Haloactinomyces albus: one gene and its partner. The protein of the gene in region 1 interacts with the protein of each later gene in a pairwise test. Links are inferred from orthologs where the notes say so. Each region holds a gene or a part of one and is shown in the gene's direction. Other genes may lie near its edges. The genes, in order: JOF55_RS12460 and dnaE.

What was found.
Region 2: the proteins of JOF55_RS12460 (region 1) and dnaE interact in binary tests that used the Escherichia coli proteins (3 or more experiments, as listed by UniProt). The link is inferred for Haloactinomyces albus from one-to-one orthologs.

Annotation. Positions count from the first base shown.
Region 1 is NZ_JAVDXW010000001.1:2,638,188-2,649,577, reverse strand. What follows is about bases 5,843-8,717. They hold JOF55_RS12460 (pyridoxal phosphate-dependent aminotransferase), read left to right. Parts: upstream 5,843-6,632; coding sequence 6,633-7,802; downstream 7,803-8,717. Other genes in these bases: JOF55_RS12455 (CHAT domain-containing protein), read right to left, coding at 7,777-8,717; JOF55_RS12465 (DUF445 domain-containing protein), read right to left, coding at 5,843-6,418. Outside these bases: JOF55_RS12505 (maleylpyruvate isomerase N-terminal domain-containing protein), read left to right, coding at 1-139; purU (formyltetrahydrofolate deformylase), read left to right, coding at 206-1,099; JOF55_RS12495 (YbaK/EbsC family protein), read right to left, coding at 1,157-1,705; JOF55_RS12490 (alpha/beta fold hydrolase), read right to left, coding at 1,783-2,625; JOF55_RS12485 (DUF2516 family protein), read right to left, coding at 2,622-2,912; JOF55_RS12480 (hypothetical protein), read right to left, coding at 3,024-3,791; JOF55_RS12475 (helix-turn-helix domain-containing protein), read right to left, coding at 3,797-4,237; JOF55_RS12470 (CGNR zinc finger domain-containing protein), read left to right, coding at 4,565-5,170; more of JOF55_RS12465, read right to left, coding at 5,210-5,842; more of JOF55_RS12455, read right to left, coding at 8,718-10,041; JOF55_RS12450 (hypothetical protein), read right to left, coding at 10,038-10,517; JOF55_RS12445 (RNA polymerase sigma factor), read right to left, coding at 10,541-11,125. UniProt on the Escherichia coli protein: Shows aminotransferase activity with methionine and histidine as substrates, and to a lesser extent also with phenylalanine.
Region 2 is NZ_JAVDXW010000001.1:767,369-780,022, reverse strand. Bases 5,565-9,703 are described here. They hold dnaE (DNA polymerase III subunit alpha), read left to right. Parts: upstream 5,565-5,903; coding sequence 5,904-9,503; downstream 9,504-9,703. Other genes in these bases: JOF55_RS03580 (cytochrome P450 family protein), read left to right, coding at 9,628-9,703; JOF55_RS03590 (Lrp/AsnC family transcriptional regulator), read right to left, coding at 5,565-5,588. Also shown: ileS (isoleucine--tRNA ligase), read left to right, coding at 1-362; gnd (NADP-dependent phosphogluconate dehydrogenase), read right to left, coding at 433-1,869; lspA (signal peptidase II), read left to right, coding at 2,047-2,745; JOF55_RS03600 (RluA family pseudouridine synthase), read left to right, coding at 2,742-3,674; JOF55_RS03595 (DedA family protein), read right to left, coding at 3,745-4,410; more of JOF55_RS03590, read right to left, coding at 4,518-5,564; more of JOF55_RS03580, read left to right, coding at 9,704-10,851; JOF55_RS03575 (arabinofuranosyltransferase), read right to left, coding at 10,912-12,654. UniProt on the Escherichia coli protein: DNA polymerase III is a complex, multichain enzyme responsible for most of the replicative synthesis in bacteria. This DNA polymerase also exhibits 3' to 5' exonuclease activity. The alpha chain is the DNA polymerase catalytic subunit.

The DNA of each region.
Region 1 (11,390 bases):
TGCCGCGCTCGGCAGCCCCGAGGTGGACGCCACGGTCGCCGGAACGGCCGATGCGATCTACCGGCGCGTGTGGGGGCGACCGAGCTCCGCCGTGGTCAGCGGAGACGAGACGCTCGCAGGGCTGGTCAGTGGCCGCTGAAGCACTCGGTCCCGCCATCCGGGCACAACCGGCTCCGGCGCTTGCGAACTGCGAGAATCGGCCACCATGTCACTGACCGAACGGCGATACGTCATCACCCTCGGTTGTCCGGACCGCACCGGCATCGTCGCCCACATCGCCTCCTTCCTGGCGGAATGGGGCGGCTGGATCGTCGAGGCGGGGTACCACACCGATCCGGACACCGGCTGGTTCTTCACCCGCCAGGAAGTTCGTGCGGACTCGCTGCCGTTCGGGATCGAGGAACTGCGAGAACGGTTCGCGAAGGTGGCCACGCAGCTGGACGAGCGCGCCGACTGGCGGGTCTCCGATACCGAGCAGCGACGCCGGGTCGTGATCCTGGTGTCGAAGGAGGGCCACTGCCTGCACGACCTGCTCGGCCGCATCGGCTCCGGCGAGCTGGATGTGGACCTGCGCGCGGTGATCGGCAACCATCCGGATCTGGGACCGATCACGGAGGCACACGGCATCCCGTTCCACCACGTCCCGTTTCCCCAGGGCACAGACCCGCATGGCACAGATCCGCAGGCGAAGGAAGCCGCCTTCGGCCGCATCCGGGAACTGGTCGACGGCCAGGCTCCGGACGCCATCGTGCTCGCCAAGTTCATGCGGGTACTGCCGCCGGAACTGTGCCGGGCGTGGCAGGACCGTGCCCTCAACATTCACCACAGTTTCCTGCCGTCGTTCGCCGGCGCTCGCCCGTATCATCAGGCGTACCAGCGCGGGGTGAAACTGGTCGGGGCAACCTGCCACTACGTCACGGCGGACCTGGATGCGGGGCCGATCATCGAGCAGGACGTGACGCGGGTGGACCATACGGACTCGGTGTCGGACATGGTCCGCAAAGGCCGGGACATCGAGAAAATCGTCCTCGCCCGCGGCCTGCGCGCCCACCTGGAGGATCGGGTACTGGTGCACGACCAGCGCACCGTCGTCTTTTAGCCGGGCAGTGTCGTCTTTCGGCCGAGCAGGTCCGGCAGTTTGCGGGGCGGTTGCTGCTCAGCGGCCCAGGTCGGTGACCACCTCGGCCTCCGGAAGCTCACCGAGCAGCTTTCCGGGGGCGATGAGCTTGCTCCGGCGCAGTCCACTGCCGACGACGACGGCGGGGGATTCGGTGACGGCGGCGTCGACGAGGACCGGCCAACCATCGGGGAGACCGAACGGAGTGATCCCGCCGTATTCCATCCCGGTCAGGCTGACAGCCTCCTCCATCGGCGTGAAGGAGGCCTTGCGCACGTCCAACCTGCGCCGGACGACGCCGTTCACATCGGCGCGAGTGGTGGACAGGACCAAGCAGGCGGCATACCGCAGCTCACCGGAGCGCTTGCCGGAAACCACCACACAGTTCGCCGAGAGTTCCGGGGGCGAGTCGTACTGCTCGCAGAACGCGGCCGTGTCGGCCAACTCCGGGTCGATCTCGGCAACACCGACGGTCTCGGGAGTCTCGAGAGCTCGAATCGCGGGCACGACACGATCGGCGAGCAAGTCCTGCCGTTCCAGTGCGGGCGAGACCTCGAGCGTTCCGGCAGCCGATGACCAGTCAACCATGCTGCGAGCCTAGGCCCTGACCGGTTGGCCCCTGCCCACGGGGAGGATTTTTGCAGTTTCGCGCGAAACTGCAAAAATCACCCGTGCTGTCCCTGATCTCCGGAGGGGGCCTGATCTCCGGAGGGGACCTGATCTTCCGTGGGATTCCGGCGGACGTCGGAGTTCAGCAGGCCGGTCAGCAGGCTGCGGAGCTCGTGCCGATGGGTGACCATCGGTGCGGCCGAGGGCAGTAGTTCCAGTCGGGCATCCGGAAAAGCACGAGCCACTTCCTTGGCGACCTCGGGCGAATGGAGTTCGTCGTCGGTGGCCCCGACGACCAGGACGTCCGAGGTCACCGCCGCCAGCGGTGCCGCATCATCCACCGGGCACTTTCCGGGCAGCGCACGCAGTGCGCTGCCGAGACGCCTCAGCGCGGCGGCACGCTGCTCGGCGTGGTCACCGACTTCCATGCCCGCGGGCAGGCTCCGGGTGACGAGCGCGCGCAGGCTCGCACCGCCGTCCGAGGCGGCGGCGTCGACGGCATCGGCGAGCCGCATGAACGGCGCGGTCGCCGCCTCGTCACGCGGACGATCCAGCGAAGCGGGCAGGAGCAGCGCGAGACGCTCGAACCGGTCCGGTTCTTCCGCCGCGATGCGGATCAGTGCACCGGCACCGAGTGAAACGCCGACCGCGCGGGTCGCCGCGACCTCGTCGGCGATCGCGAGCACGTCCTCGGCGACGCGGCCGTAGTCCCAGTATCCGGTCGGTGCCGCGGCGGCATCCCCATGCCCGGGCAGGGTGACGACGACCCGGGTGCCGCGCACGCCCGAGGCGGGGATACGCGCCTCTCCTTCGGTGGCGCCGAGGCCGTGCACGACGAGCGTGACGGGTGAACCGCTGCCATGGACCTTCCAAACGGCTCCCGAGTCCAGAGCCGTCACCAGGAACTTCCCCTTTGCACCTCGGTCACCTTGGGACGCACGTCGACGAGGTAGACCAGCACGGCAACCAGACCCGCGACCCAGAAGATCATGCCCCCTCCGGGACCCTGGGACAGTCCGAGCACGAGCATTCCGCCGCCGGTGATGCCCAGCCAGGCCGGTTTGCTCAGCTTGTCCGCCGCGGTGAACGCGTCAGCCCGCTGCATCGCCGCATGACCGAACGCATACACCCCGAGCGGGAGGCTCGCCCACCAGAGGATCAGCTCGATCCAGAATTGCAATAGCACATGCCCAGGCTACGTGTCCGAGGTGGGGTGGCGGCACCCACCGTGGAGGTGAGTGCCGGACCTCTCAACCGAACACGTGGCTCCCGGGCTTGACGGGACGGCCGGCGTTCTTCAGTTGTCGGTGTTCTTCCGAGCCGCCGACTTGGGTTGCTTGGCACTGCCGTTGCTCTTGGCCGCCGTGGTGCTGCCGTTGCTCTTGGCCTCGGCGGCACGGTTGGCGGCTTTGCTCGTGGTGCTGCGGGCCGTGGTGGCGGTCTTGGAGCCGGCTTCCTGCACCGCTTCGGCCTTGTCGTCGGCGGCGCTCTGTACCGTGGCCGCCGTGTCGGCAGCGGCGCTCTGTACCGTGGCCGCGGTGTCGGTGGCGGTCGCTTCGGTGCTCCGCGCGGCCCTCTCCCCGAACGAGCGGGTGGTGGTGGAGACCCTGCCGAGCACATCGTCGGCGAGATCACGGGCGTCACCGACAGCCCCTTCGAAGCGTTCCTGGGCGGTTCCGACCTGGTTGACCGCGCGCTGAACCTGCGGCTGCTCCTGCAGGCGCCCGAAGGCATCCTCCCCCCGGTCGGCAAGGTAGCCGTAGATCCGCACGGCCGAGTTCGTGTAGGTGTCCACCAATTTCCGCAGCTCGGCCGGAGTCAGCTTGCTGCGCAATCCATTGAGGTCGCCGGGGAGGTCATTGACGCCCATCCGGGCGGATTCGGCACTCTCGTTGAGTTGTTGCCGCACCTGCTTCACCGTGTCCGCGACGGCATGTGCGGCGATATCCCCGGCGCCCAGCGCGGCCATCAGCGGGGTCCGGGCCTGGTGAACCGCACCCTCGATAACTTGGCCTGCTTGCTCCCGTGCTCTGGTCATGTCCTGCGCCGTGGGCAACGTCGGCATGGTGTTCACTCCTCGGTCTCCGGTGTCGTCGCCTCGGCCGGCCGTGAACTCTCCCCCGGTGCAGGGTGCCCGGACTCGTCGTCCTGCTCGCGCCGGAACGAGGCATAGATGTCCAGCAAAACTTGTTTCTGCCGCTCATTGAGGTCGGCGTCGGCGAGGACGGCATCCACGACCGGGCCACCTTCGCGGCTTTCCAGGATTCCGGCCTGCACGTACAGCGCCTCGGCGGAGATCCGCAATGCCTTGGCGATCTGCTGCAGGATCTCCGCACTCGGCTTGCGCAACCCGCGCTCGACCTGACTCAGATACGGGTTGGACACTCCGGCTCGCTTGGCCAGTTGCCGCACCGAGATCTGGGCGTTGCCACGTTGGGTCCGGATGTAGCTGCCGATGTCACTGACCGCCTGGTTCACCGCGTTGTTCACGGTCTTGTCCACCCGGTCCACGACAGCCACCTTCCCTGTGATCACCACGATAAACCGAGGTGCTAACTGCTGCAAGCACTCTGCTTGCACTCTATCGGGTGTTGTTTCCACCATCGTTGTCGGCCGAGACCCCCCCCACCACCCGGGCTCCCACATCCGGACGGAGAGGCGCAGCACTCCCTACCCGGCACAGCGGTAGAACGGGCCCCGGACAAGTCGGTCGATCCGATCATGACCTCGCCCTTTCCCGATTTACCATCGTCTTCTTTTTGCTGGTCACTAACTGGTGAAGTGAATATGCTGGTTTCGCCACGGAGGCACAACCCCCAACGCACCTACGATGGTGTTGTGAGCACCGAAGCCACCGGATCGGACAGCGCAGTCGCCCCCGGCAAGGCAGGCGCCGCGGAGCACAGAGCGCCGTCGGCTGCCCGGGAGTCCGCGGGACTCGACACGGAACACGACATCGAACTGGTGCTGGCCTTCCTCAACACCTGCGACTCCGAGACCGGGACCGAACTCCTGGACGACCCCGTCGGCTGGCAGCAATGGTGTCTCGAACGAGGACTGGGCCGGGCACCCGAAAGCACAGCAGCACGCAAGGTCCGCGATTCCCTGCGTACCGCGGTGTCCTGCGGTGGCGGCCCCCCGCGAAGCGAGCTGCCTGCGGACATCACCGAGACGCCGGGCTTGCCGGGATGGCCGGTGCGGGTACGGATACAGGGCGGCGTGCCGGTGCTGACCGGAACCGACGCGCTGGGCAGCGTGCTGGCTGCCGCCGCCCGCCTGGTCACCACCGGACACTGGGACCGGCTCAAGATCTGTCCTGCGGAGAACTGCCTGTGGACCTTCTACGACCGGTCCCGCAACCGCTCTCGCACGTGGTGCTCGATGCGCGTCTGCGGTAACCGGGAAAAGGCCCGTTCCTGGCGCGAACGCCGTACCGCCACCTGAGGTGGCCGACCACTGCTGCCTGCCGAGGCTGCTCTGCCGCTACACCAGCACCTGGGTCACGGTGTGGATGACGAGTCCGGCCAGCGCCCCCACCACGGTGCCGTTGATCCGGATGAACTGCAGGTCCCGCCCGACGTGCGACTCGATCTTGTGGGACGTCTCCTCGGCGTCCCAGCGCTCCACGGTGTCGGTGATCAGTGCCGTGATCTCCGAGCGGTAGTGCGAGACCACGTACACCGCCGCTCCCTCCAGCCAGCCGTCCACCTTGGCGCGCAGCGGTGCTTCGTCGACCAGACGACGCCCCAGCGAGCGCAACCCGTCGCGCACGCGGATCCGCAGTTCACTGGACGGGTCCTCGGCAGCGTCCAACAGCATCGCCTTCGCCGTCTCCCATGCGGAGGACACGAGGTTGCGCACCTCCGGGTGTTCCAGCACCTGCTGCTTGATCTGCTCGGCCTTGGCCATGGTTTTCGGGTCGTGCTGCAGGTCATCGGCGAACTCGACCAGGAAGCGGTCGACCGCTGCACGCATCTGGTGGTCGGGGTCCGTCTTGACCGCCCAGGCGAAGGACAGCACCTCGGCGTAGATCTTGTCGGCGACCATCGAGTCGAAGAACCGCGGCGACCACGAGGGGGCCCGCTGGCTGACCACACGCAGCACGGTCTCGTGGTTGTCGCGGACCCAGTCGTAGGCACGGTCGCAGACGAGATCGACGAGATTGTGGTGGGATCCGTCGGCGAAGACCTGCCCGAGAATCCGTCCGAGCGGTGGTCCCCACGGTTGGTCGAGCACTTTGCGCACCAGGGTTTGCTCGAGAACCTCCTGCACATCCTCGTCGCGCAGGACCTGCACGGCTCCGCGCACGGCGGTCGCCAGTTCCGAGGTCACTCGCTCGGCGTGTTCGGGGTTGGCGATCCAGGAACCGGCACGCCGGGTGATCTCGGCGCGGTGCAGCTTGTCCCGGACCACCTCCTCCGACAGGAAGTTCGTGCCCACGAAATCACCGAGACTGTGACCGAGTACGTTCTTGCGCGTCGGGATGATGGCGGTGTGCGGAATGGGCAGTCCCAGCGGGTGGCGGAACAGTGCCGTCACGGCGAACCAGTCCGCCAGCGCACCGATCATGCCCGCCTCGGCGGCCGCACTCACGTACCCGACCCATTCCGGGGCGCCCGTGCTCTCCTGCCACCGCGCGAGCACATAGATCGCCGTGGCGAGCAGCAACAGACCGGTGGCCACGCTTTTCATCCGCCGCAGACCCCGTCGGCGCTCGGCCTCGGCTATCGCTGTGTCCGGCACTCCTCGATTGTGACAGCGTGCGGCGGGTGGGCCTCGCAGGCGACCATCGAAGGGACCGGGGGGACCACGTGACACGCGAGACACCCGGACACCCGACCGTCCGGGGACCGGGCTCGGCAACCACCGGGTCGGGACTTCCGAGAATTCCTATACCCTCCGGGGCGTGCGTTCTCCTGCTCTGACCTCCCGGCTGCGCCCGTTCACCTCCACCATCTTCGCGGAGATCACCGAACTCGCCAGGCGTACCGAGGCCGTCAACCTCGGACAGGGCTTCCCGGACACCGACGGGCCCGCGAGCATGCTGCAGACGGCGCAACGCGCCATCGCCGACGGCGTCAACCAGTACTCGCCCGGGACCGGGGAACCCGCGTTGCGCGAGGCCATCGCCGAACAGCGCCGCACCCACTACGGCATCGAGCACGATCCGGACAGCGAGGTCCTGGTCACCGTCGGAGCGACCGAGGCCTTGACGGCATCGATGCTCGCCCTGGTCGAACCGGGTGACGAGGTCGTGCTGATCGAGCCGTACTACGACGCGTACCCGGTCGCGGTGTCCCTGGCCGGGGGTGTGCGCCGCACGGTCGGGCTGAAGCAGGGACCGGATCACCGTTTCGAGTTGGACACCGACGCGCTCCGGGCCGCCGTCGGGCCGCGGACCAGGGCACTGGTGCTGAACTCGCCACACAACCCGACGGGGACCGTGCTCACCGACGCGGAGCTGGCGGTGGTCGCCGAGGTGTGCCGCGAGCACGACGTGATCGCGGTGACCGACGAGGTCTACGAGCACCTGCTCTTCGACGGACGCGGGCACACACCGCCGGCCACGTTGCCCGGCATGGCCGAGCGCACGCTGTCCATCTCCAGCGCGGGCAAGAGCTTCAGCGTGACCGGGTGGAAGATCGGCTGGGTGTGCGGCCCCGCGGAGCTGATCGCCGCCGTGCGTTCCGCCAAGCAGTTCCTGACCTTCGTCGGCGGCGCTCCCTTCCAGCCCGCGGTGGCCCACGCGCTGCGCACCGAGCTCGACTGGGTGCATCGACTGCGGGACGAGTTGCAGCGCAAGCGGGACTTCCTCGCGAGCGGCCTCACCGAGGTGGGATTCGATGTCCTGGCCGGTGAGGGAACCTACTTCGTCTGTACCGACGTGCGCCCGCTCGGCTTCGACGATGGCGAGGAGTTCTGTCGCACACTGCCGGAACGGGCCGGTGTGGCCGCCATCCCGGTGCAGGTGTTCTGCGACGATCCCGATCCGGTCCGGCATCTCGTGCGCTTCGCGTTCTGCAAACGCGACGAGGTCCTGGACGAAGCCCTCACCCGGTTGCACAAGCTGCGCTGACGGCAGCTTCGGTGAGTCCGTCGCCACCCTCGCCATAGCCCCCTCCGTAGCCGAGACAGATGAACCCCGACTCGCCGTGCCGAGCCTGGGCACGCGCCAATGCCTCCGCCGGGGCGAGGTTCTCGCGCAACGCGGAATGCAGCGAGACCATGACCTCGGCGGTCCGCTCGTCCGGCACCGGCACGATACTGGCGATCACGGTTGCCGTGCCTCGCCCCAGCAGGGCCGCCGCCAGTCCCCGGAGCTCGTCGCCACGACCGACCGCGGACCGCCCGCCCTCACAGGCCGAGAGCACCACGGTCGTGGGGCCGCGCCGCAGCCGGTCCAGGTCGTAGCCGTAGAGCGGGCCGTCGAACAGATCCAAACAGGACAGCAGTGGTCGATCATCACGGAACCATCCGTGTGCGGCGATGTGCACGATCCTCGCTCCGTCCATAGCACCCAGCACCCGCTCGGCGGTGGCATTGCCGCCGGTCAGGAGTTCCCCGCCCGACATGGCCCGCAATGTGCGCGCCTCACGGCCCGCGTGTTCCAGCCCCGGACCCGCCACCCACACCTGCCGCCTGCTCCGCGCACCGCTGCGCGCCTCTTCCGCCGCACGCAGCCAGCAGCGCAGCGAGGGGGCGACGGTCACACTCCTGCCTCGACAACCGGGCAGGGCCGCCCAAGGCAGCGCATGCAGGCGGCCGGTCGGCACGATCACCAGCGCCCGGCCGCGCCGCAGCTCCGGCAGTACCGGTGCCAGTAGCTGCCGTTCCAACCCCTCGGCAGCGTGTCGGGCGCCTTCGGCAAAGGCCGCGGCGACGGGAGAGTGCGTCCGCGCGGCTTGCCGCCCCAAGCACCATCGGAGCCTGTCGACATCGGCGCCCACCGCATCTTCGCTGCCGTGAGCAGCCGTCCTGAGCTCTCCGTCCACCAGCGATACGGAGCGCAGAACTCCATCGTGGACGAAGTAGCTCACCAGGACCGCACCTGCCGATTCCCTCCGGATGTCGTCGAGCCCGCAGGAAGGTCCGACTCCTCCCGCAGTCCCGTCCGCCAGCATCGCCTGGTCGCGTACCCGGTCCTCCAGCACCGCCACTCGTGCGGCATGCGCGTGCAAGCGCCCGGTCCGCATCTCCGCAACCGCCGCACGCAGTTCCTCCAGAGCCGCACTCAGTCCCGGCTCCTCCGGCGGAGGCAGGTCCCGCCGATGGAGGGCGCCCGCCCGATACCGTTCGCTCCACCGCAGCACCAGCTCCGGATCGGCGGTTCGCAAGGCAGCACCGATCGCGGTCTCGGCCAGTTCTCCCGCCAGGCCGAATGCGTGGACCCGGAGGTCGAACGCGGGCATCGCCGCGGCATGCTCCTCGACGAGCCGTAGACCGTGATCACAGGCCTCGAAAACTCGGTGCCCGTGCCCATCCTGCTCGGCGAGGACAGCCTCCGCCAGCCACCCGAGGACCCGCTGGGGTGCGGGCGCGACCTCCGCCTCGCGGCAGGAAGCCGCCTGTCCCAGCAGTTTCCTCGCCATAACGGGCATGTCATGGCGTTTCGCGACGATGCCTGCGGCCAGCCACAGTTCCGTGGCCGTCGAAGCCCATCCATGTGCTGCGCACGCCGCGGCCGCTTTTCGCGCGGACCCCAGCGCGTAGCGGGACCGATGGCCCGCTGCCAGTTTCGCGCGCCACTCGGTGGCCACGGCCAGTGCCGACCACGCGGGGTGGCACCGGCCATGCAGCACCCTGCGGGCCGCACGAGCCGCGGCAAGCGCGCCTTCGGCGTCGCCGTCGCGGAGTGCGCAGTCGGCCAGTGCCAATCTCGTCTCGGCCGCCCGGAAGTCGCGACCGAGATCGGTCAGACGTGCCGCTGCGAACTCCATTTCCGTTCGAGCTTCGGTGCGCAGCCCTGCGGCAGCCAGTGCCTCGGCCCGATCTGCGCGGGCCTCCGGACTGGCGTCGAGGTCCAACCCGTCGGCAACCGCCCGAGTGAACAACCGCAGCGCCTGCGGGAGATCACCGCTCCGGAGAGCCACCAGGCCGCGGTTGTGCAGGCACACGGCCGCACTCCCGCTCCTGCCGTCCACGGCGAACAATCGCTCGGCGGCCCTCAGGTCGGCATCGGCATCGCCGAACCTGTTGCCGTGCAGTTGTGCCAGGCCCCGACCGAGAAGTACCTGAGCCACCCGGTGCTGCCTGCCCCCACGCCGGGGCCGGTGCAGCAGCCGGGAGAGCTCGGCCACCGCCACGCCGGTACTCAACAGACCAGCCAGTCGGCGACGGCACAGCCGGACCGCGCGGTCCGCAGCAGCACGCTCAATGGTCCGGCGGGCACGTCATCGATACGGAAACCGCCGTGCGCATCCAACTCGCCGACGCACTGGCCGGCGGGATGGCGCAACGCCACCGCACCGGTGGGCACGGCCTGGCCGGCTCGACTGATCACCATTCCGGTGGCACGGAACATGCCAGGCACGGTCGAGACGAGGTCGAGCTCGACGACGCGACCGGGGAGCACGAACGTGAGTTCCCTCGTCTCCCTGCCGCCTGGCCAGGAACGCAGGGCCTCGGCGGCAGGAGCTTCCGCCGAGTCGCTGACCAGTTCCAGGGCGAGGGCATCCGAATCGATGCCGTTGCGAGCCAGTTCCGAAGCCCCGTACGCACCGGCCATCGCGTGCTCCGGCGCGGGATCACAGGTCCGGAACAGCTCGCCCAACGCCAGCAGCTCCGAAGGCATTTTTCCCCTCATCCGGTGCCCGCTCATCCGGCCGCCTCCTCCGGCATTCCCAGAGCGACCATGCCCTCCCGCAGGGCCGCAAGGCATCGGCCCTTCTTCGGGCCGATGGTTCCGCGCGCCATGCCCAACGCAGCGCTGACCTGCGCATAACTGGCATCGGGAGCAACCGCCACCACACGCAGCAACTGTTGGCAGCGCTGGGAGAGCCTCGCGAACGCCTGTCCGAGCCTGCCTGCGGCCACCGTGCGCAGCACCGTGCTCTCCGGGCCCTCGGCCGTGTCCGGCACGTCCATCAGGATGCTGTCCAGCGCCGCCGGTGACTCACGCCGCCGCGCCTTGGCCAGCCGGAGGGATTCGCGGCGGGCGGTGGTGGCCAGCCACCCCGGCAACGCATCCGGGTCCTGGATTCGGTTCAGGTTCTCGGCCAGCAGTAGCCAGGTGGCCTGCCAGACATCTTCCGCGTCGGCGCGGTTGGCCGAATACGCCCTCGACGCGCCCCACACCATGCTGCCGTGGCGGTCGACCAGTTCGCGCCAGGCCCGATCATCACCCGCTGACGCCCGGGCCAGCAGGGTGGCCATCTCACCGGCGTCACCGATCTCGTGCACTACCCACACCTCCATCTCCCTTGCACCGACCCATCCGGGCCGGGCGTTCCACGAGTAAGAGGGACGAAGGGTTTCTCCGGATTCACTTCGGACCGAGGACCCGCCCGAATGGGGGACACAATCGGGTACTCCTACTCAGCACACCGTTTCGACACATCCGGGAATTTCCCCAGCACGTCCGCGGCATCGCCCATGGATCGACACCGGGCTCCTCCTCAGTCGAGAAGACAGCGTCCCATGGGGACACGTTCGGCAAGAAGAAATT
Region 2 (12,654 bases), 1.9 Mb from region 1 along the record:
TCACCGAGCGGCTGGTCTCTACCGATCCCGGTGCCGCCGCGGCCCTACCCGGTGGTGGCGGCATGGTGGTGCTGGATACCGAGGTCACCGAGGAGTTGGCCGCCGAAGGCGTGGCCCGCGATGTGGTCCGAGTGGTGCAGCAGGCCAGGCGCGAGGCCGGTCTGGAGGTCTCGGACCGGATCACCACCACGCTGTACGCGCCGCAGGACGTGCTCGACGCGGTCAGCGCGCACCGCGAATTCCTCGCCGGGGAGACACTGGCCGACGCCGTGGAGCTGTCCATGGCGCAACGGCCCGATTCCGCCTTCGCGGGCAGTGTCGGCGACGGCACCGACATCGCGGTCTCGGTGGCGAAGGTCTGAGCCGGCTACGAAGTGAGTGAACGGAGCTTTCGTCCCGTCGATGCGGGGGAAAGTTCCGTTCACTCCCGCCTCAGGCTTCGTGTTCGGTGCGGTCGGCAGCCCACTCGGTGTGGAACACCCCTTCGCTGTCGGTGCGCCGGTAGGTGTGCGCGCCGAAGAAATCTCGCTGACCCTGCACCAGCGCTGCGGGAAGCCGGGAAGCGCGCAACGCGTCGTAATAGGCCAGAGCGGTCGAGAAACCGGGGACCGGGATGCCCAGACTCGTGGCGGTGGCCACGACACGGCGCCACGAGTCCTGCGCCTCGTCCAGAGCCTGCTGGAAGCCGGTGTCGGTGAGCAAGGTCGGCAGTGTCGGGTTCGCCTCGTAGGCGGCACGGATCCGGTCCAGGAATTCGGCTCGGATGATGCAACCACCGCGCCAGATGGCGGCGACCGCGCCGAGATCGATGTTCCAGCCGTATTCGGCGCTGCCCGCCTGGATCTGATTGAAGCCCTGGGCGTAGGCGACGATTTTCGATGCGTACAGCGCCTGCTCGACGTCGGCGACGAACCGGTCGGCCTCGTCCTCGGGAACGCCGGAGCCGCTCGGACCCGGCAACCCCTGGGCGGCCTCGCGCAATTCGGCGTGGCCGGACAGCGAACGCGCGAATACCGCCTCGGCGATCCCGCTGACCGGGGTACCCAGCTCCAGGGCGGACTGCACCGTCCACCTGCCGGTACCTTTCTGCTCCGCCTGATCGAGTACGACATCGACGAACGGCTTGCCGGTTCGTGAGTCGGTGTGTCCCAGGACTTCCGCGGTGATCTCGATGAGGTAGGAGTCCAGCCGCCCGGTGTTCCAGTGCAGGAAGGTCTCGGCGATGGCACCGGGCTCCCGGCCGAGGCCGTGCCGGAGCAGATCGTAGGCCTCGGCGATCAGTTGCATGTCGGAATACTCGATGCCGTTGTGCACCATCTTGACGAAGTGGCCTGCTCCGTCCGGGCCGACGTGGGTCACGCACGGGGTGCCGTCGACGTTCGCGGCGATGTCACCCAGCAGCGGCGCCAGTTCGCTGTACGCGGTTTCCGAACCTCCGGGCATGATGCTGGGACCGTGCAGGGCACCTTCCTCACCGCCGGAGACACCCGAGCCGACGAAGTGCAGGCCGCGCTCGGCCAGGGCCGCTTCCCGGCGCCGCGTGTCCTCGAAGTTGGCGTTGCCCGCGTCGACCAGGATGTCGCCGGAGTCGAGCAGTGGGGCCAGTTCGTCGAGGACGTCATCGGTGGGCTGTCCTGCCTTGACCATCACGACCAGGCGGCGCGGACGTTCGAGTGCATCGACGAGCTCCCGGTGCGAGTAGGTCGGCACGAAGGTGCCCTCGCTGCCGAACTGCTCGATGAGGTCGTCGGTTCGTTCGCGTCTGCGGTTGTGCAGCGCGACCGTGTACCCGCGCCGGGCGAAGTTACGGGCGAGATTGCGTCCCATCACGGCGAGACCGGTCACACCGATGTGTGCCTGATCGGTCATTACGTCCCCTCGTTTCGGGTCGGCAAGCGGATACCTGGCCAGGTTATCGGTGCGGCAGCATGTCGCGCTTGGCCGTGCGGGCCGACGCCGAATCGGTTTGTCCCGGATTCCTGCTGTGTGACCGTGCCGCTGCACCCAGTGTGGCCGATGCGAACGGCGTGTGCGGGTTCGGGGACAATGGCCGCTGTGAGCACCGAACAGTCCGAACCCGAGCAGCCCGAGCGCGCCATGTCCGAGCATGGCTCCGCGCCGGAGGAGACGCAGGAATCGCCATCCCGCCCCGGACCCCACCGCCGACGCGTGCTGGGCCTGCTGTTCGGCATCGCCGGCGTCCTGCTGGCACTCGACATCGTCACCAAGAGCCTGGCGGTGGCGCATCTGGAAGGTGAGCCGCCGGTCAAGCTGCTGGGTGGTGCTTTATACCTGGTGCTTTTCCGTAATCCTGGTGCCGCGTTCAGCCTGGCCACCGGCTTGACCTGGCTGCTGGCCCTGCTGGCGATCGTGGTTGTCGGTGTCATCATCTGGCTGGCGCCGAAGATGCGCTCGACCGGTTGGGCGGTCGGAATCGGCCTGGTGCTCGGCGGGGCGTCCGGCAACCTGGTCGACCGAATCTTCCGGGAACCCGCGCCACTGCGGGGCCACGTCATCGACTTCCTGTCGGTGTTCGCCCCGGACGGCAGCGTGTGGCCGGTTTTCAACCTCGCGGACTCGGGGATCGTGTGCGGCGGCATTCTGGTCGTGCTGCTGTCGCTGCTGGGATACGACTACGACGGCACGGTGCACCACCGCAGGAGCAAGCAGCGGCCTGCCGAGCAGAGCGGCAAGAACGATGGCCACAGCGACGCGGATAACGACGCGGATGAGGACAAGCAGTGAGCGAATCGCGGACGCTGCCCGTGCCCGACGGACTGGACGGAATGCGCGTCGATGCGGGGTTGGCCAAGTTGCTCGGGATGTCCCGCAGCGCTGTCGTCTCGCTGGCCGAATCCGGCGACGTGCGCGTCGATGGGGCGCCGGCCGGAAAATCCGACCGGTTGCTGGCCGGGGCCTGGCTGGAAGTGGACCTGCCTTCGGCCGAGAAACCGGCCGAGGTGACCCCTGAGCCGGTCGAGGGGATGACGGTCGTGCACGAGGACGAGGACCTCGTCGTGGTGAACAAACCGATCGGTGTCGCCGTGCACCCCAGTCCCGGCTGGGAGGGGCCGACCGTGCTCGGCGGTCTGGCGGCAGCCGGAATCCGGGTCGCCACTTCCGGCGCGGCGGAACGCCAGGGAGTCGTGCACCGTCTCGATGCGGGAACGACCGGTGTCATGGTCGTGGCCAAGAGCGAGTACGCCTACTCGGCACTCAAAGGCGCCTTCAAGGAACGGACGGTGGACAAGCACTACCACGCGTTGGTGCAGGGCCATCCGGACCCGAGCAAGGGCACGATCGACGCGCCGATCGACCGGCATCCGCGCCACGACTACAAGTTCGCCGTGGTCACCGGCGGCAGGGAAAGCGTCACGCACTACGAGATGGTCGAGGCCTTCCGCGCGGCCTCCCTGGTCGACGTCAAGCTGGAAACGGGGCGTACCCACCAGATTCGGGTGCACTTCTCGGCCATGAAGCATCCCTGCGTCGGTGACCTCACCTACGGTGGCGATCCGGCGCTGGCCCGCAAGCTCGGCATCACCAGGCAGTGGCTGCACGCGTACTCGCTCGGATTCGAACACCCCGGCCACGGACGCCGGGTCACTTTCGACAGCGACTATCCGCCCGATCTGCAGCACGCACTGGACCTGCTGCGCGAACAGGACCACTAGAGGCTCCGGCAGTAGGAACTGCCGGAGCCTCTACCAAGTCGGTCCGCCGCACGGGGAAATCCGTCGGAACTCAGTCCCGCACGGCCGTGGTGGAGGTTTCCTCCGAGGAGTCCGGATTTTCCGACAGGTCCGCCGATAAGCGTCTACTGCGGAGGTGGCGGACACCTTCGATCACTCCGGCGACCACCATCGCCATGCCGATGCCGAGCAGCACGCCCAGGAGCGGTTGGCGCTGGAAAGTGATTCCGCCGACGTAGCCGACCAGGGTGAAGTAGGTGGCCCAGCACGTGACTCCGATGCCGGTGAACAGGGCGAACGAGGCGCGTGGGAAGCGGACCGATCCTGTCGTCAGGGTGGCGGCCGTACGGCATCCGGGAATGAACCGGCAGATGACCAGCACGCCGCCGCCGCGTTCGTGCAGCGCCCTGCTTGCCCAGTCGAAGGGCTTACGTTTGCGGGATCCGGGCCGCATCCGGTCGATCAGCCGGCCACCGGCGGTATAGCCGATCGCGTACGACACGTGGTCTCCCACGAAGCCCCCCAGGGCACCCACTGCGATGACCGCCGGCAGGTTCGGGTTGCCGGACGCGGCGAACACCCCGGAGGTGACGACCAGTGTTTCGCCGGGGATGGTGGGAAAGAACCCGTCGATGGCCACGAACACGAAGACCGCGAGATAGAGCCACGGCGATCCCATGGCGCCGTTCAGCAGGCCGACGACATCGATCGTGATCACATCCCAGGGTCGGTCTCCGATACGTTGCGCCCCGACGTCAGGCGACGCGGGCGGGCGGATCCTCGGTGCGCGCCCTCGACATCACCGCACGACAGTCGGGAAAACCCCTAGAGGTCGGTGATGTCCCAGGTGAGGGTGCGTGGTCCGTCGCCGGGCCGCAGCATCCACCGTACTGCGGAGAGCGTGGTGCTTTCCGACAATACGTAGACGGTGTGCCCGCCTGCCGTCTCACCGGGGGAAACCCCGATTTGGTGGGGTGGACGGGACGACAACGACATCGGAGCCTTGGCGATCGCCGAACCGTCCTCTGCCACCAATACCAGATACAGGTCCGGCAGCGAGGTGAACGGCATCACCCCGCCATTGGTCAGTTCGGTGTGCACGACCACGGCCCGTTGCCCTTCCTGCAGCTCATGACCGGCGGCGCTGAACAGGAAGTCGGCGGGATCGACCACCTCCACCAGTTTGATGCCGATCCGCTCACCCTCGAGTCCCTCGATCTCGAGCGTGCTGCCGACGGTACCGCTGCGAGGTGGAGGCGGCGGAGGAGATGGTGTCTGCTGGGCCGCCGGGGCACCTGCGGCCGCCTGACTGTTCCCGCGGACCCATGAGGCCGAACCGGGTGGCCCCCAGGTGCTCCCCGCTTGGTGCGGCCCCGCTTGCGGGGGAGCAGGATTCGGTCCGGGAGCCTGCTGCGGGACCGGACCGCTACCGGGTGGAAAGCCACCGGGGCCGAGCGGTTGGGGCGGGGACTGCGGAGCGGCGGGTTGTTGGGCGGCGGGCTGTTTGCCCGGATGCGGGCCGCTCTGACTGGGGTAGGGACCGCTCGGGTAGGGGCCGCTGGGATGGGGACCGCTCGGCCCGCTGTGGACGGGATGTCCACCGCTGAAGCCACCGGACTGCGGGTCGGCGGGGCGGGAACCCCCGGGGCCCACCGGGTACGGGCCGCTGGATTGATGCCCCCATGCACCGGCGGTGGCCAAGGCGTGGCGAATGCCCTGGGGATCACACTCCACCCCGACAAGAAGGGGGAGCCCGCTGGTGGACAGTGCCGCGAATCGCGCGGCGACGTCGCGGACGTCCATGCCGAGGTGACCTGCGATCTCGTGCACTGCTGCGCGGCCCGTCTCGGCGATGAAGGTCAGCAGACGTATGTCCACGGGGTCAGGTGCGGTCACGTCCGGCCACGCTACCTGCCGAGCGGGGGCACGATGCCGGGCGGGCGGTCTCCGCGGACCGGTCCGTGTGTCGGCGTGTGAGCCCGGATCCGCTACCGCATCCGGCACGCGCGACACGCTCGGGGAGGTCTCTCCGCGTGGGTCGGTCCTCGGGGTTAGTCTGGCTCAAGCCGCCGCCGGAATCCACGTTGCCGGAACCGCGCTGCCGGAACTCACGTTGTCCGGTATGCACTCCCGAGAGCATGTGTCGATCCGCGTCGGCTGCCACATCGTGAATGCGAGCGCTGCCCCGCTCTCGGAAGGGAGACCTCAATCGTGCCTGCTGATTCCTTCGTTCACCTGCACGTGCACACCGAGTACTCGATGTTGGACGGTGCGGCGAAGGTCGGTGCCCTGTTCACCGAGGCCCAGCGACTCGAGATGCCCGCCGTGGGCATGACCGACCACGGCAACATGTTCGGTGCCGACGAGTTCTACCAGCAGGCTAAGAAGACGGGCATCAAACCGATCATCGGCATCGAGGCATATGTCGCGCCGTACAGCCGCTACCACAAGAAGCCGGTGTTCTGGGGGGAGTCGAAGCAGCGCACCACCGACGAGTACGGCGAGGGCGGTGACGTCTCGGGTGCGGGCGCCTACACCCACATGACGATGCTGGCTCGTAACGGCACCGGTCTGCGCAATCTGTTCACCCTGTCCAGCCGTGCCAGCTTCGAAGGTACTTACCGCAAACCGAGGCTGGACCGGGAGCTGATCTCCGAGTACGCCGAGGGCATCATCGCCACCACCGGGTGTCCTTCCGGTGAGGTGCAGACCCGGCTGCGTCTGCGGCAGTACCGCGAGGCGTTGCAGGCCGCGTCGGACTACCGTGACATCTTCGGGCAGGAGAACTTCTTCCTGGAGCTGATGGACCACGGTCTGCGGATCGAGCAGTTCGTCCGCGAGGACCTGCTCAAGATCGGCAAGGAACTCGGCCTCAAGCCGCTGGCCACCAACGACAGCCACTACGTCACCGCCGATCAGGCCGAGTCCCACGACGCGCTGCTGTGCGTGCAGTCCGGTAAGACCCTCAACGACGAGGACCGCTTCCAGCTCAACGGCAGTGGCTATTACCTCAAGTCCGCCCAGGAGATGCGCGACTACTGGGATGCCGAGGTCCCCGGTGCGGCCGACAACACGCTGCTGGTGGCCGACATGATCGAGCCCTACGAGGACGTGTGGTCGTTTCAGGACCGGATGCCGCGTGTGACGGTCGAGCACGGCAAGACCGAGCGTGACGCGCTGGAAGAGGAGGTTGAGCACTACCTGCCCAGTCGCTTCCCGGACGGCGTCACCGAGGAGTACCAGGAGCGGATCAAGCTCGAGATCGACGTGCTGGACACCAAGGGCTACTGCGCGTACTTCCTCGTCGTCGGCGACGTCACCCGGTGGGCGAAGTCGCAGGGCATTCACGTCGGCCCCGGTCGTGGCTCGGCGGCGGGATCGCTGCTGGCCTACGTCCTGCACATCACCAACCTCGACCCGATCGCGCACGGGTTGATCTTCGAGCGCTTCCTCAATCCCGAGCGCGACTCGCCGCCGGACATCGACCTCGACTTCGACGACCGCCGCCGCGACGAGGTGCTGCAATACGCCATCGACAAGTACGGCAAGGACAAGGTCGCTCAGGTCATCACCTTCGGCAAGATCAAGACCAAGGCCGCGATCAAGGACGCCGCGCGCGTGCACCACGGCCAGCCCGGTTTCGCCATCGCCGACAAGATCTCCAAGGCTCTGCCCGCACCGGTCGCGGCCAAGGACATTCCGCTGTCCGGCATCACCGACCCCGAGCACGAGCGCTACGCAGAGGCCGCCGAGGTGCGTGGCCTCATCGAGTCCGACCAGTCCGTCTCGCAGATCTTCGACACCGCCCGGGGATTGGAAGGCCTGATCCGCAACGCGGGCGTGCATGCGTGTGCGGTCATCCTGTCCTCCCAACCGCTGATGGGGACGGTGCCGCTGTGGATGCGTGACGACGGTTCGGTGATCACCGGTTGGGATTACCCGAGCTGTGAGGCCATCGGTCTGCTCAAGATGGATTTCCTGGGATTGTCGAACCTGACGATTCTCGGTGACGCCCTGCAGTCGGTCCGCACCAACCACGACCTCGAGATCGACCTGTCCACCCTCGCGCTGGACGACCCCAACACCTACTCACTGCTGGCGCGCGGGGAGAGCCTGGGCGTGTTCCAGCTCGAGGGTGGCGGCATGCGCGAGCTGCTCAAACGCCTGCGGCCGACCGAGTTCACCGACATCGTGGCCGCCAATGCCCTCTACCGGCCGGGTCCGATGGAGGTCAACGCGCACCTCGACTACGCCGACCGCAAGAACGGCCGCAAGCCCGTCGAGCCGATCCATCCGGAGCTGGAGGAGCCGCTGCGCGACATCCTCGCCGAGACCTACGGCCTGATCGTCTACCAGGAGCAGATCATGGCCATCGCGCAGAAGGTGGCCGACTACAGCATGGGGCAGGCCGACATGCTGCGCCGTGCGATGGGCAAGAAGAAGAAGGAAGTTCTCGACGAGGAGTTCGAGAGGTTCCACCGGGGGATGGTCAACAACGGCTACACCGAGGAGGCCATCAACGCGCTGTGGACCACGGTGCTGCCCTTCGCCGGGTACGCGTTCAACAAGTCCCACGCCGCCGGTTACGCGCTGGTGGCCTACTGGACCGCCTATCTCAAGGCGAACTACCCGGCCGAGTACATGGCCGCACTGCTGACCGCCAACGGCGACAACAAGGACAAGATGGCGGTCTACCTCAGCGAATGCCGCCGGATGGGCATCCGGGTCCTGTCTCCGGATGTCAACGACTCGCGGGACACCTTCACCCCGGTCGGTTCCGACGTCCGCTTCGGTTTGACTGCCGTGCGCAATGTCGGTTCGAACGTGGTGTCCTCGATCTGCAAGGTGCGCGAGGAGAAGGGTCGATACGCCTCGTTCACGGACTTTCTGGACAAGTCCGAGACGACCGCCTGCAACAAGCGGGTCATCGAGTCGCTGATCAAGGCCGGTGCCTTCGACTCGCTCGGGCATACCCGGATGGCGCTGACCCAGCACCACGAGGCGGCGGTGGACGCGGTCATCGGACTCAAGCGGCAGGAGGCGCTCGGTCAGTTCGACCTGTTCGGATCGGACCCGTCCGAACAGAGCAGCGCGGAAGCCTCGCCGTTGGCGCACCTGACGTTCACCTCGCAGGAATGGCCGCGTAAGCAGCTGCTGTCCTACGAACGCGAGATGCTGGGCCTCTACGTCTCGGCGCACCCGCTGGACGGTGCCGAGCGGCTGCTGGCGCCGTACCAGGACACCGGGATCGCGGAACTGGTCGGTGGGGACCGTTCCGACGGTGGCGGTAAGGACGGCAAGGATCCGCAGGTCAAGATCGCGGGCATGATCTCCGGTATCCAGCGGCGGATCAACAAGAACGGCCACCCGTGGGCGATCGTGAGTCTGGAGGACCTCGATGCCAGTGTCGAGGTGCTGTTCTTCCCGAAGTCCTACGAGATGTTCTCCGACTGCCTGGTCGAGGACACCGCGATCGCCGTCAAGGGCCGCATCAACGAGCGGGAGGGGGCGATCAGCGTGTTCGCCTCGGATGCGGTGCCGGTGGACATCTCCACGGCGGAGACCGATCCCGGGGCCAGCCCGGCGTTCGTCATCAAGGTTCCGGTCAGCAAGGTGGACCGGCCCTTGGTGACCGAGCTCAAGCGCACCCTGCAGGCGCATTCCGGGACCGTGCCCGTGCACGTCAAGGTGCAGGGTCCCCGGGGCATCACCCGCCTGGCGTTGTCCAGCGACTACTTCGTCTCCACCGACAACGGCCTGCAAGGAGAACTGAAGGGGCTGCTCGGCGCGGGCTGCTTCGACGCAGTGTGACCCTCGCGAGGTGATCGCCGGTGTTGTTGCTCGGACGAGGGTTCTTTCAGCGTCGGGATGACAGTTGGCGATAAACGGTGTTCACTGGAGATGGCAGCTTGTTTGGCGATCCCGAAAGGCCGGCATGTCCATCACCGAGCATCACTCGCACGCCGAAGTCCCCGTCCTCGACAACGATTTCGTGCAGGATCCGCACGTGCGGTATGCGCAAATGCGCGCCGACGCTCCCGCGCAGCGGGTCGTCACCGTGGCCGGAATGCCGGTATGGGTGGTGACCCGCTACGCCGAGGCCAAGATGGCACTGGCGGATCCCAGGTTCAGCAAGGATTTCCAGCGGATGCGGGGCTTGCTGGACAGCCAAGTCCAGCCGGGCCAGTCACGGCCGGAGTTCGCCGACTCGATTCAGGCACACATGCTCAATATGGATCCGCCGGACCACACCCGCCTGCGCAAGTTGGTGATGAAGGCGTTCACCCCTCGCCGGGTGGAGGCATTGCGACCTCGGATCGAGGAGATCACCGCGGAGCTGCTCGACGACATGGCCGATCGTTCCGAGGTGGATCTGCTCGATGCGTTCGCGTTCCCACTGCCGATCCGGGTCATCTGTGAGCTGCTGGGAATCCCCGAAGATCGCAGAGACGAGTTCCGTACGTGGTCGAACACGCTGGTGGGCAGCGACCCCGATGCGGCCCAGCAGGCAGCGGGAGCAATGGCCGCCTACCTCATCGAACTGATCGAGCAGAAACGCAGGCAACCGGCGGAGGACCTGATCACGGGTCTGATCGAGGCAAGCGAGGACGCCGACCGGCTCAGTGAGCAAGAGCTGATCAGTATGGTGTTCGTCCTCCTGGTCGCCGGGCACGAGACGACGGTGAACCTGATCGGCAACGGCGTGCTCGCGCTGCTGCGCAACCCCGAGCAGTTCGCGGCGGTGCGGGCCGACCTCGAGCAGGTGCCCGCCGTGATCGAGGAAACCCTGCGCTACGACGGGCCGGTCAACCTGGCCACACTGCGCTTCACCGCCGAAACCGTGAGGCTGGGGGACGTGGAGATTCCGGAGGGTGAACTCGTCCTCGTATCGCTGAGTTCGGCCAACCGGGACGAGGACAAGTATCCCCGAGCGCAGGAGTTCGACCCGGACCGTTCCACCACCGGACACCTGGCTTTCGGGCACGGTATCCACTTCTGCGTCGGTGCGCCGCTGGCCCGGCTGGAGGGGCAGATCGCCATGCGCCGATTGATCGAGCGGTTCCCGAACCTGTCCTCGGCTGTCGCCGCCGACGACGTCCAGTGGCGCTTCAGCACTCTGATGCGGGGGCTGGAGACCCTGCCGGTGCGGCTGGGGTGAGCCGGCCGGGTGGCCGGTACATTTCGCGAGAAATGTACCGGCCACCCGGCCCCTACACCGTCACCGCAGGGCGATGACGGTGTAGGGGCCGACCTCGCGCTGTACGAAGGCAGGGGAGTCGAACACCTCCGCGTCGAAGTACACGGTGTAGTTGCGCACGTTCGGCTGCTGCGGGAACGCGTCGGCGTTCAGCGTCAGAGCGAGTGTGTCCTCGCCGAGAGGCGGTTTCGAGGACTCGCTTCCCGACGTCGTGTCCCGGCTCTCCTGCTTCCTCTCGTGCCGGAGGACGAACACGTTCGGCGGTGGAAATTCGCTGCGGTCGAGCCGCCGTAGCAGTTCCCGGGAGCTGTCGGCTTCGGCCCACTTCCGGATCGTGGCTGCTCGCTGCCGGTAATGGGCCAGTGGGTTGGCATAGTGCGGTGTCTCCTGCTGGAAGCTCCAGTACGGCTTGAAGGACAGCACCGTGTAATTCGTGGTGAGCAGGATGTTTTCCTGTGGCTTGCGTCCGGTCAGAGTCCCGATCGTGGTGATGAGTTCGTCCAGATGGGCGTTCGGCGCGCTGGGGTCCTGTCGGCCCTTCGCATTGGTGCCTGTGGGGTAGTAGTCCTCGTAGGCGTTCGTGAGGGGGGTCTTCAGTGAGTCGCCGATCGCCGACTGGGTGATCGTGATGGCTCCGAGAAGTCCGAGTGTGCATGCCACGCCGGTGATCCGGAAGGCATGGCGGGTGTCGAGGGTGCGTCGTAGGTAGCCGATCAGTCCCCACAGGCCGAGCACCCCGCTCGTGGCCAGAACCACATCGAGGATCACGTTGAGCCGGAATGCCAGCAGGGTCGTCTCGGCGATGAGGGCGAGCGTGGACAGGGCGAACCAGCAGTAGACGGACACCACCACCGTGAGCAGTGCGGCAGCGATGTGGTTGCTGCGGCAACGCAGCAACAGCCAGACGAGACCTGCCAAGCACAGCACGCCGAACGCGTTCGCCTCGGTCATCGGCAGGGGGAGGAAAGCACTGTTCTCGGGCAGGTAGTGCTGGGCGGCACTGCGGTGGAACAGGCCGCCCGAAAGAAGAAACGGCAGCCATACGATCAGTGAGATCGCACCACTGAGCACGCCGATCGGCAGCAGTCGCAGGAGCAGCCGTTTGATGGTCGAGCCGACGGAACTGCCCTCGCGAACCCGGAGGATCCCGATGAGCACCGCCATGGTGACGATCAGCAGGACGCTGAAGCCGAAGTGCAGGGTGTACGTGATCGAGGCGAACCCGACGAAACAGCCGATACCGAGCAGCGTCCGAGGCGCGGCTTGCTCACGGCGCAACGCGCGCCAGGCGAGTACGGCAACGGGAGGCAACCACGCCGCCGACGGCCATGCGTAGGGTTCCATGATGCCGTGCAACATGCCCGCCAGGCTGGTGGCCAGCGCCACCAGTACGGCGATCCTGCGCCGCAGGACCACACTCCACAGCGTGAAGGCGACCACGCCGGTCACCGCAATCCAGGCCAACGCATACGGTTTGTAGGCGGCCCAGCCTTCCCAGCCGATCAGGTCGGCGAAGCGCCCACCGAGCCAGAACCAGCCACTGGGGTAGTACGGCGCGATGTCGGCGTAGTTCATGTCGGCCAGCGCCGGCGAGGAAGCCATCCGGGTCATGTATTGCATCCGGAAGGCGTTGTCGGCTTCGGAGCCGCCGAAGTAGAAGCGGGTGGACTGCAAGGGCAGTGCCAGAGCCAGTGTGCTGAACGCCGTCAGCGCCATCCAGGTTCCCACCAGGCGCAGCGTTCGTGGCACTCGGTGGTGGGGCTG